3 regions of the Enterobacter sp. RIT637 genome follow, and region 3 is predicted to be linked to each of the others. Evidence: predicted binding sites of a transcription regulator. Region 3 holds the regulator's gene; each other region holds the start of a gene.

Region 1 (3,283 bases), on a different contig from region 3:
ATCAGGCGATCCATCACGAACGCCGCGCGAGCCATATAGCCGGAGTCTTCGAGGAAGGAGAGGAACAGGTACATCATGCCGATCTGTGGCACCAGCGGCAGCACGGTGTTGATACCGCCGCCAATCCCCTGGGCGAGGAAGATGGTCAGCCATTCCGGGAAGTGCAGGGTGTAGCCCAGCCACTGGATACCGTGCACGAAGATCGCCACGGAACCGGCGTCAAAGACAGGCTGGAGCGCGCCGCCGATGTTAATGGCAAGCAGGAACATCAGGTACATCACCAGCAGGAAGATGGGCAAACCGAGGAAGCGGTTGAGCACGATTTTATCTACGGCGGCGGTAAAGCGGCTGGGTTCGGCCGTCAGGGCGTTGCTGACCACGTCGCAAATCGCGGCGATGGCCTGATAGCGCGCGTCCGCGATGTGCAGCGCCGGGTCATCCAGCTCGTCGCTCAGGCGTGCCAGCGCCACGTCGAGTTTATCTGCTGCGTCACCGGCATAGGCGCGGCTGTAGATATCGCCTTCCAGCATTTGCAGGCCGAGCCATTGACGCTGTCTGGCAGGCATGGCGGTGTCCATCTCCTGCGCCAGCTGGCTGGCTTCGCGAAGCAGCGGCTGCGCGTAGTGCACCAGTTCAACGTCGGCGTTACCTGCGTGGCGGTCAACGGCCAGCTTCAGGGCGTCAATGCCGCGCCCGCGGGTAGAGACCAGCGGAACCACCGGGCAGCCCAGGCGGGAGGAGAGGGCATCGACGTCGATGCGCAATTTCTGCTTCTCAGCGATATCAAGCATGTTAAGCGCCACGATGCAGGGAATACCCAGCTCAAGCAGCTGCAGCGTCAGATAGAGATTGCGCTCAAGGTTGGACGCATCCACCACGTTGATGAGCAGATCCGCATCGCCGCTCAGAATATAGTGACAGGCGATCTGCTCATCGAGCGATGTCTGAGAGGAAATCGTGGTGAGCGAATAGGTGCCCGGCAGGTCAACCAGCGTGACCTGATTGTCCGTCGTCGTGAACTGGCCTTCTTTACGCTCAACCGTCACGCCTGCCCAGTTGCCGACACGCTGGCGCGCACCGGTTAACTGATTAAATAAGGTTGTCTTGCCGGAATTAGGATTGCCAATTAAGCCAATAGTTAATTTTTTCATTGTAATAGACTCACTGAACCGCTGGCTTGTTATTGAGATAACGCTTCGACTTCAATTAAGGCGAGGTCTTTCTTACGCAGTACCAGATTGACGCGTCGGGTTTCGATATGAACGGGGTCGCCCAGCGGGGCCACGCGTACTACCTGGAATGACGAGCCGGGCAGCATGCCTAATGACAAGAGCTTTTGCCGATAGGCGGGGCTAATTTCACGAGTAAAACCGGTAATTTTCCATGCACTGTCTGGAGTGAATTGCATAGCGCCTGATTCCACGAGAGGTTAAATAATCTACACAATGATGATAATGAGAATAGTTTTTATCAGCAATATTAAAACTGTGACGGAATGTTGTTAATCGTATTAATTTGCGGTCTGATTGACCTTGCTCAATATTTGCAGAATTACCCGGGAAGGAATAAAAAACTTATTTGTTAATGGAGTGATAAATAATGGTTTAAATATAGGGGCGCCATATTTATTGTAATTCCCAGCGGCCTGCTTGCCGGGCGGCACTGCGTTTGCCCGGCCTACAAAACCGTAGGCCCGGTAAGCGTAGCGCCACCGGGCATTGACAACCTTAGCGTTTCTTACCCATTGCCGCTGCCAGCGCATCCATCATCGCGCTGTTGCCCGCAGGCTGGGCGTCACGTCCGCGCGGTTTCGCGGCCTTCGCGGCCGGACGCTGCTGCTCGCGACCGCCGCCGTTGCCACGGCGCGCGTTGCTTTCGCCCGGCTGCTCGTCCAGACGCATGGTCAGGGCGATACGCTTGCGCTGCAGGTCCACTTCCAGCACTTTCACCTTCACAATGTCGCCCGCTTTGACCACGGTGTGCGGGTCTTCAACGAACTTGTCGGCGAGGGAAGAGATATGGACCAGACCGTCCTGATGCACGCCGATATCCACAAACGCGCCAAAGTTGGTCACGTTGGTGACCGCACCTTCGAGCACCATGCCCGGCAGCAGATCGTTCATCGTCTCCACGCCGTCAGCAAAGGTCGCCGTTTTGAACTCAGGACGCGGATCGCGGCCCGGTTTTTCCAGCTCTTTGATGATGTCGGTGACCGTCGGTACACCGAACTGTTCGTCGGTGAAATCCGATGCTTTCAGGTTACGCAGCGCGCTGCTGTCGCCCATCAGTTCTTTCAGCGCCTGTTGGGTCGCGGCCAGAATGCGCTCCACAACAGGGTAGGCTTCCGGGTGAACGGTAGAGGCATCCAGCGGGTTATCGCCGTGGTTGATGCGCAGGAAGCCCGCGCACTGTTCAAAGGCTTTCGGCCCCAGACGGCTCACCTTCAGCAACTGCTGACGGTTCTGGAACTGACCGTTCTCATCGCGCCAGGAGACGATGTTCTGCGCCATCATGCGGGTTAAGCCCGCCACGCGGGTCAGCAGGGGAACCGACGCGGTGTTCAGGTCGACGCCAACAGCGTTTACGCAGTCTTCCACGACCGCATCCAGCTTGCGCGCCAGCTGTGTCTGGCTCACGTCGTGCTGATACTGGCCCACGCCGATGGACTTCGGATCGATTTTCACCAGCTCCGCCAGCGGATCCTGCAGGCGGCGAGCGATTGAAACCGCACCGCGCAGGGAAACGTCAAGGTCCGGGAACTCCAGTGCCGCCAGCTCGGACGCGGAATAGACGGATGCCCCCGCTTCGCTGACGATCACTTTCTGCGCCGTCACTTTCGGGAACTGCTTCTGCACGTCGAGGTAGAAGCGCTCGGTTTCACGTGAGGCCGTACCGTTGCCGATGGCGACCAGCTCAACGTTGTACTTCTCGCACAGCGCCGCCACCACGACGGCCGCTTTGGCTGCCTGGCCGGTGTGCGGATAAATGGTGTCAGTCGCCACCAGCTTGCCGGTGCCGTCAACCACAGCGACCTTCACGCCGGTACGCAGGCCCGGGTCGAGACCCATGGTTGCGCGCAGTCCTGCAGGAGCGGCCATCAGCAGGTCGTGCAGGTTACGGGCGAAAACGTTAATCGCTTCATCTTCAGCGCGCTCGCGTACGGTGCCCATCAACTCGGTTTCGAGGTGCATCAGCACCTTGATGCGCCAGGTCCAGCTCACCACGCCTTTGCGCCAGCTGTCCGCCGGGGCGTTGTTCAGGCGCAGGCCAAGGTGGTCGATAA
Region 2 (3,283 bases), 160 kb from region 3:
TGTCATGCAGGGACGCACGCTGTTCGATGAACACAATTTTGTGCCCGCCCATCTGCGTGGGATCGGTTTTGTCCCGCAGGAAGGAGCGCTGTTCCCGCACCTTAATGTGGCTGACAACATCGCCTGGGGGCTGGACGGCACGCGGCATGAAAAACGTCAGCGGGTGGACGCGCTGATGGAGAAAGTCTCTCTGGACAGGCAGTTGGCCACGCACTGGCCGCATGAGATTTCCGGTGGGCAGCAGCAGCGCGTTGCGCTGGCCCGCGCGCTGGCCCAGCGTCCGTCAGTCATGCTGCTCGACGAACCCTTTTCTGCGCTGGATACCGGGCTGCGCGCCATGACGCGCAAAGCGACCGCCGACCTGCTGGCGGAGGCTGGCGTGGCCTCGATTCTGGTGACGCACGACCAAAACGAAGCCTTGTCCTTTGCCACCCAGGTTGCCGTGATGCGTGCCGGACGCTTCAGCCAGGTGGGTACGCCTTACGACGTGTACTCCCGGCCCGTTGACGAAGAGACCGCGCTGTTTCTTGGCGATGCGGTGATCCTGCCCGCTCAGCTCTCCGGTGGGTACGCGATGTGCGCGCTGGGTGAAGTGCCCACGGACAATGCCCGTGCGACAGGAGAGGGCAGAGTGATGATGCGCCCGGAACAGTTGCGCGTAACGGCATGCGCCCCGAATGAAAGCCCTGTCTCGATTATTGATGTGGATTTCACGGGCCATTTGTCCACGCTCACCCTTGCTTTAGCCGGGCAACCGGAGCCTGTTGTTCTGAAAACGGTCAGTCAGGCAGGGTGGAACCCCGGCGCGGCTGTGCGCATTGATATCTCGGGCGTCGCGCGCGTTTTTGAATATTCTTAATATTCGTTAGTTATTTCATGCAATGGGTTGTTATAAAAGAATTTTCCCGAACATGTGGAATTTCCTGAGATTCTCTACCATGCTCAATACACCTCATCATCGTGTGTGAGGATTTTCGTAGTTGCTGATTAATCTCAAGGAAAAAAGGTTATGAAAAAAACGACTGCTATTTTGTTGGGAACCGCGTTTCTGTTTACCACTAATGCCTTTGCTGCTGAACTGCTGACGAAAAACGAATTCGAGAAAGTAGAATCACAGTATGAAAAAATCGGTACTGTTAACACTTCAAATGAAGTATCGATTGATGATGCTAAGAAAGAGCTGATTGAGAAAGCAGACAAACAAGGCGCTGACGTGCTGGTGCTGACCTCCGGTAATACCAACAACAAAATTCACGGCACTGCCGATATCTACAAGAAAAAATAATGTTATTGCAGCCACCCCCTCTGTGGGGTGGCTGTTCTCGTCCTGCTCCCCCGTCCTGATTAACCTCTTTTCGCAACCAGAAATGTGCGGTTACACTTGATAACGCATAGATAATGCGTATAGTTCTCATTTGCATTGCATTTAACACCATTCTAAGGCCCGACCACGGGTCATTTTTGCGCGCACATTTAAACGAGTTAATCATGAACAACACCACAATGCATAAAACGCTGCTGGCGCTTGCCATTGGCGCAGTGACGCATTCCGCACTGGCGGCGGATGAAAAAAAAGAGGACACCCTCGTCGTCCAGGCTGCGGCGGAGAGTGATTTCACACCCGGCGGCGACCAGCTGGTGCCCGCCTTCCTCGACGGGCAGGTGGCAAATGGCGGACGCATGGGGATGCTCGGTCAGCAGAACGCCATGGACGTGCCGTTCAATATCATCAGCTATACCTCGAAGCTGGTGGAAGATCAGCAGGCGAAAACCATTGCCGACGTGGTCGCCAACGACGCGGGCGTGCAGTATGTTCAGGGGTACGGCAACAGTGCGGAAACGTTCCGTATTCGTGGCCTGAAGTTCGACGGCGATGACATGACCTTTGGCGGCTTGTCCGGCGTGCTGCCGCGTCAGGTGGTGGATGCCCAGATGGTCGACCGCATTGAAATCTTCAAAGGGGCCAACTCGCTGATGAACGGTGCGGCAAGCTCCGGCGTAGGCGGGATGATCAACCTTGAGCCGAAACATGCGGGCGAGACGCCGCAGGCAAAAGTGGGCGTGGACTACACCTCGGATTCCCAGATTGGCACCACGCTGGACGCGGGCCGTCGCTTTGGTGATAACGACCAGTTTGGCGCGCGCGTGAACCTCGTCCATCGTGAAGGGGAAACCGGCGTACCGAACGATCGCCGCCGCACCACGCTGCTCTCCACCGGCCTGGACTACAAAGGCGACCGCTTCCGCACCTCGCTGGACCTGGGCTATCAGAAGAAAACCTTCCACGGCAGCCCGACCAGCGTCAACATCTCGGCGGTGGATTTCGTGCCTGAACCGCCGAAAAACGATCGCAACTTCTCGCAGAAGTGGGCCTACAGCAATATCGAAAACGAATTTGGGATGTGGCGCAGCGAGTACGACATTACCGGCGGCTGGACCGCCTATACCGGCCTGGGCGCGCAGCACGCGCATGAAGAAGGGATCTACAGCGCGCCGAAGCTGGTGGACAAGAGTGGCAAGGCGACGGTCAGCCGTCTGGATACCAACCGCATCAGCGATTCCGTCAGCGGGATGGCGGGCATTCGCGGTAACTTCACTACCGGCTTCGTCTCGCACAAGGTCAACGTCGGGTATTCCGCGATGACTAAAAACGAAAAAATCGCGTGGAAAATGTCGGCGGCGAAGGATAACCCGACCACCAACATCTATCACAACACCGGCGTCGATATGCCGGACAGCACTAACTTCAACGGCTCCGGCGGGAAATACAGCGATCCGCTGACCAGCGGGCGCACCCGTACGCAGGGCTGGCTGCTGAGCGATACCCTGGGCGTGCTGGACGATAAGCTGCTGTTCACCGCCGGGGCGCGCCATCAGAAAGTGGTCGTTCGCGGGTATAACAAAATTACCGGCGCAGAGAACGACGCGGACGGTTTCGACGGCAGCCGCTGGATGCCCACCTACGGCGTGGTCTACAAGCCGTGGGAGGAAATTTCCCTCTACGCCAACCACACCGAAGCGCTGCAGCCGGGCAAAACCGCACCTAATACCGCCACCAACTACGGCCAGAGTACCGGTATCGTTCACTCTAAGCAGAACGAAGTGGGCGTGAAGGCGGACTTCGGCCGCGTGGGCGGATCGCTTGCGCTGTTTGAAATCAAAATGCCGTCGGCAATCCTCGACGACAGCGGCCACTACGGTCTGGACGCCGAGCAGCGTAACCGTGGCGTGGAGCTGAACGTCTTCGGCGAGCCGATGCTGGGGATGCGCCTGAACGCCAGTG
Region 3 (3,283 bases):
TGTGGGCTTCCAGTCGTTGGCGTGCCGTTTTCGGTGATGTATGATGGCGCGCTTATCGCCCGGGCATTAGCAGGGCGGCGTATTTCCCCCGAAGTCTCAGAATCATGGCCAAAGAACAAACGGACCGTACGACACTAGATCTGTTCGCGAATGAGCGTCGACCGGGACGACCGAAAACGAATCCGCTTTCGCGCGATGAACAGCTGCGTATTAATAAACGCAACCAGCTTAAACGCGATAAAAATCGTGGGCTTAAGCGTGTCGAACTGAAGCTGAACGCCGATGCCGTCGATGCACTAAATGAGCTGGCCGAGGCGCGTAACATCAGCCGCAGCGAACTGATTGAAGAGATGTTAATCACCCAACTTGAGACATTGCGCAGCAAGGCATAAGTCTGAAAATTCCTTTTATTTCCCTTTTCATGTAGCACAGAGTGCAGTCCTGCGCGATAGCTGTTTCCGCAGGGTTGCCTGTTCTGCTATTATTGCCCTTATCCGTGGACAAATTGCGCCACCATACCATTAAGTTTCAAGAGGTTATTTTACTCATGGCAATCATCGGCATTTTCTTCGGCAGTGATACCGGCAATACCGAAAATATCGCAAAAAACATTCAAAAACAGCTCGGTAAAGACGTTGCCGATGTGCACGACATCGCCAAGAGCAGCAAAGAAGATCTCGAAGGTTATGACATCCTGCTGCTGGGTATCCCGACCTGGTACTACGGTGAAGCACAGTGTGACTGGGACGATTTCTTCCCAACCCTGGAAGAAGTTGACTTCAACGGTAAGCTGGTCGCGCTGTTCGGTTGCGGCGATCAGGAAGACTACGCAGAATACTTCTGTGACGCACTGGGCACCATCCGCGACATCATTGAACCACACGGTGCGGTGATTGTCGGCCACTGGCCAACGGCGGGTTACCACTTTGAAGCCTCTAAAGGCCTGGCAGACGACGACCACTTTGTCGGCCTGGCCATCGACGAAGACCGTCAGCCGGAACTGACCGCTGAACGCGTTGAGAAATGGGTTAAGCAGATCCGTGAAGAGCTGAACCTCGACGACATTCTTAACGCCTGATTTCCCGGTGGCGCAACTCAGGTTGCGCCCGTTTACCAGGTAAAACCGATTAAATTAATTGCTACAAACTTTTAACTTTTTCGTTCAGACCTGTACAATATCCCCCTGGTAAAAAGTGGATGCCATCGAACAAGTTTGTTGGTGATACCACGTTTTTATAAGCATACTTTGCTTGAGACTTGCAGTTTTCATTTAGCCATGGCAGTTCTATAATGAGACGCATTATCCCAAGTGCATTTTCTGTCACTTCTTCTTTAGAAGTGAATCGTTTAGCAACAGGACAGATTCCGCATGACTGACAACAATACCGCATTAAAGAAGGCTGGCCTGAAAGTAACGCTTCCTCGGTTAAAAATCCTTGAAGTGCTTCAGGGGCCAGACAATCACCATGTCAGTGCGGAAGACCTCTACAAACGTCTTATCGACATGGGTGAAGAGATTGGGCTGGCAACCGTGTATCGTGTGCTGAACCAGTTCGATGACGCGGGCATTGTTACCCGTCATAACTTCGAGGGCGGTAAATCCGTTTTCGAGCTGACCCAACAGCACCATCACGATCACCTGATCTGCCTCGATTGTGGCAAGGTTATTGAATTTAGCGATGATTCCATCGAATCACGCCAGCGTGAAATCGCCGCTCGTCATGGCATTCGCCTGACCAACCACAGCCTGTACCTGTATGGTCACTGCGCTGAAGGCGATTGCCGTGAAGACGACCACGCGCACGACGCGAAATAATATCGTGTTTATACTCTGAGCCAGCCGTAAGGTTGGCTTTTTTTTTGCCTGTTTTTGGGCAAAAAAAAAGCCCGGTGGCACAGCGCCACCGGGCGTAAAGCAACTTATTTATTGTTACTGCGAATATCGCTCCAGATCTTATCGCAACGCTTCGCCACTTCCTGATCGTTACCGGTTTTACGTGCCTGAATGCAGGCCTGGTAATCCATCACGCGAACATTCTCCTGCGTCGCAAACTGCTCATGCGCTTTCTCTTTCTTCAGCACGTCCAGCACGCTCTGACAGGCTTCGATTTTCTCCGGCGACCCTTCCGCTGTATTGATACAGGCGCTATAGGCCTCCTTCAGGCGGGAATCTTCTTTTGGTGCCTCAGTCTGAGCACACGCCACCAGCCCTGATGCCAGCAACGCGACGATTACGATTTTTTTCATCATGTGCAGTCTCCATACCGGCGGGACAACATTACCCGCCGGTGTGTTCATCAGAAGATAGTGAATGGCGCGATGACCATGAATTTCACGTCACGTTCATCCTGGAAGATGTTGCCGTAACCGCCCGCGTAGCTCGGGATATCGGAGTGGTTGTCATACTGCGTGAAGTGCAGTTTGAACATCGTCCCTTTTGCACGTCCATCCTGCAGGGTGTAGATCGCATCCAGGCTGTAAGAAGACTCTTTCAGACGATAGTTTGGATCGTAGTACGCGTCCGGTGTTGCCATATCCGCAGGTTTTGCGTCCCAGGCGTAAGCGTAAGAGGCACCCACCGCCCAGCCAGGCAGGTTCCAGTTTTTCAGGTCATACATCGCACCGAAGAACACCGCTTTTTCGCCGTCGGCGTTGAAGTCAGAGCGGTTATCCCACCAGATGTCGAGACGACCGTTCGAGGACGCGTAGGTTGGCGTCATACGCTGCAGGAAATAGCCCTGCTGCCCTTCTGCCTTCACCCATGTTCCTTCCAGACGTAAATCAACCTGGCCCACTTTGTAGCCGAAGGTCAGCGCCTGCAGCCATGCAGTGCCGTCATAGATATCGTTAACGGTGCCATTGCTGGCTTTATCGCGCGTGCCGTAGAACTGGTAGCTGGTGCTCAGCGGGCTGCCCACAACATCAAATTTGTAGCTGGCTTTAGCAAAATACTGATCGATATAACCTTCCGCCTGACCAAATGCAGCTTCCAGGACCAGATCGTTTTTGAAGTCGTATTTCGCGCCCAGCGAGTGGAGGTAATCGACTTTGGTTTTCTTATCGTTCTGGTAGAACTTGTCCATCTCAATGTGCCACGGTGCTTTGTACTCGTTGGTCCACATATAGGAGAAGCTCAACGCACCCGCATCGCCGTAGTCAAAGTTAGCCCCGGCTTCCGCGCCCTGGTAGGTACCCGGCATAAAGCTCCAGTGCGGCGCTAACAGCGTTTGGCCGGTTGGCTGAATATAGCCCCCACGTGCCCATACCGGGCCGTATTTGAATT

The links. Region 3 encodes Fur, which represses iron uptake genes when iron is present. Its sites were predicted from a motif close to ATAATAATGAGAACNACTATCAA; they were not measured.
Region 1: the regulator Fur is predicted to act here: its motif matches at 1,449-1,471, upstream of feoA (ferrous iron transporter A).
Region 2: the regulator Fur is predicted to act here: its motif matches at 1,399-1,421, upstream of K5E19_RS06920 (TonB-dependent siderophore receptor).

The regions. Positions count from the first base shown of each region.
Region 1 covers NZ_JAIHAZ010000011.1:48,447-51,729, forward strand. The annotation lists gene feoB (Fe(2+) transporter permease subunit FeoB) at 1-1,151, opposite strand, end outside; gene feoA (ferrous iron transporter A) at 1,181-1,408, opposite strand; gene K5E19_RS15890 (Tex family protein) at 1,728-3,283, opposite strand, start outside.
Region 2 covers NZ_JAIHAZ010000003.1:1,869-5,151, forward strand. The annotation lists gene K5E19_RS06910 (ABC transporter ATP-binding protein) at 1-859, shown strand, start outside; gene yahO (DUF1471 family periplasmic protein YahO) at 1,010-1,285, shown strand; gene K5E19_RS06920 (TonB-dependent siderophore receptor) at 1,489-3,283, shown strand, end outside.
Region 3 covers NZ_JAIHAZ010000003.1:160,444-163,726, reverse strand. The annotation lists gene ybfE (LexA regulated protein) at 105-392, shown strand; gene fldA (flavodoxin FldA) at 548-1,078, shown strand; gene fur (ferric iron uptake transcriptional regulator) at 1,370-1,816, shown strand; gene chiQ (ChiQ/YbfN family lipoprotein) at 1,921-2,247, opposite strand; gene chiP (chitoporin ChiP) at 2,298-3,283, opposite strand, start outside.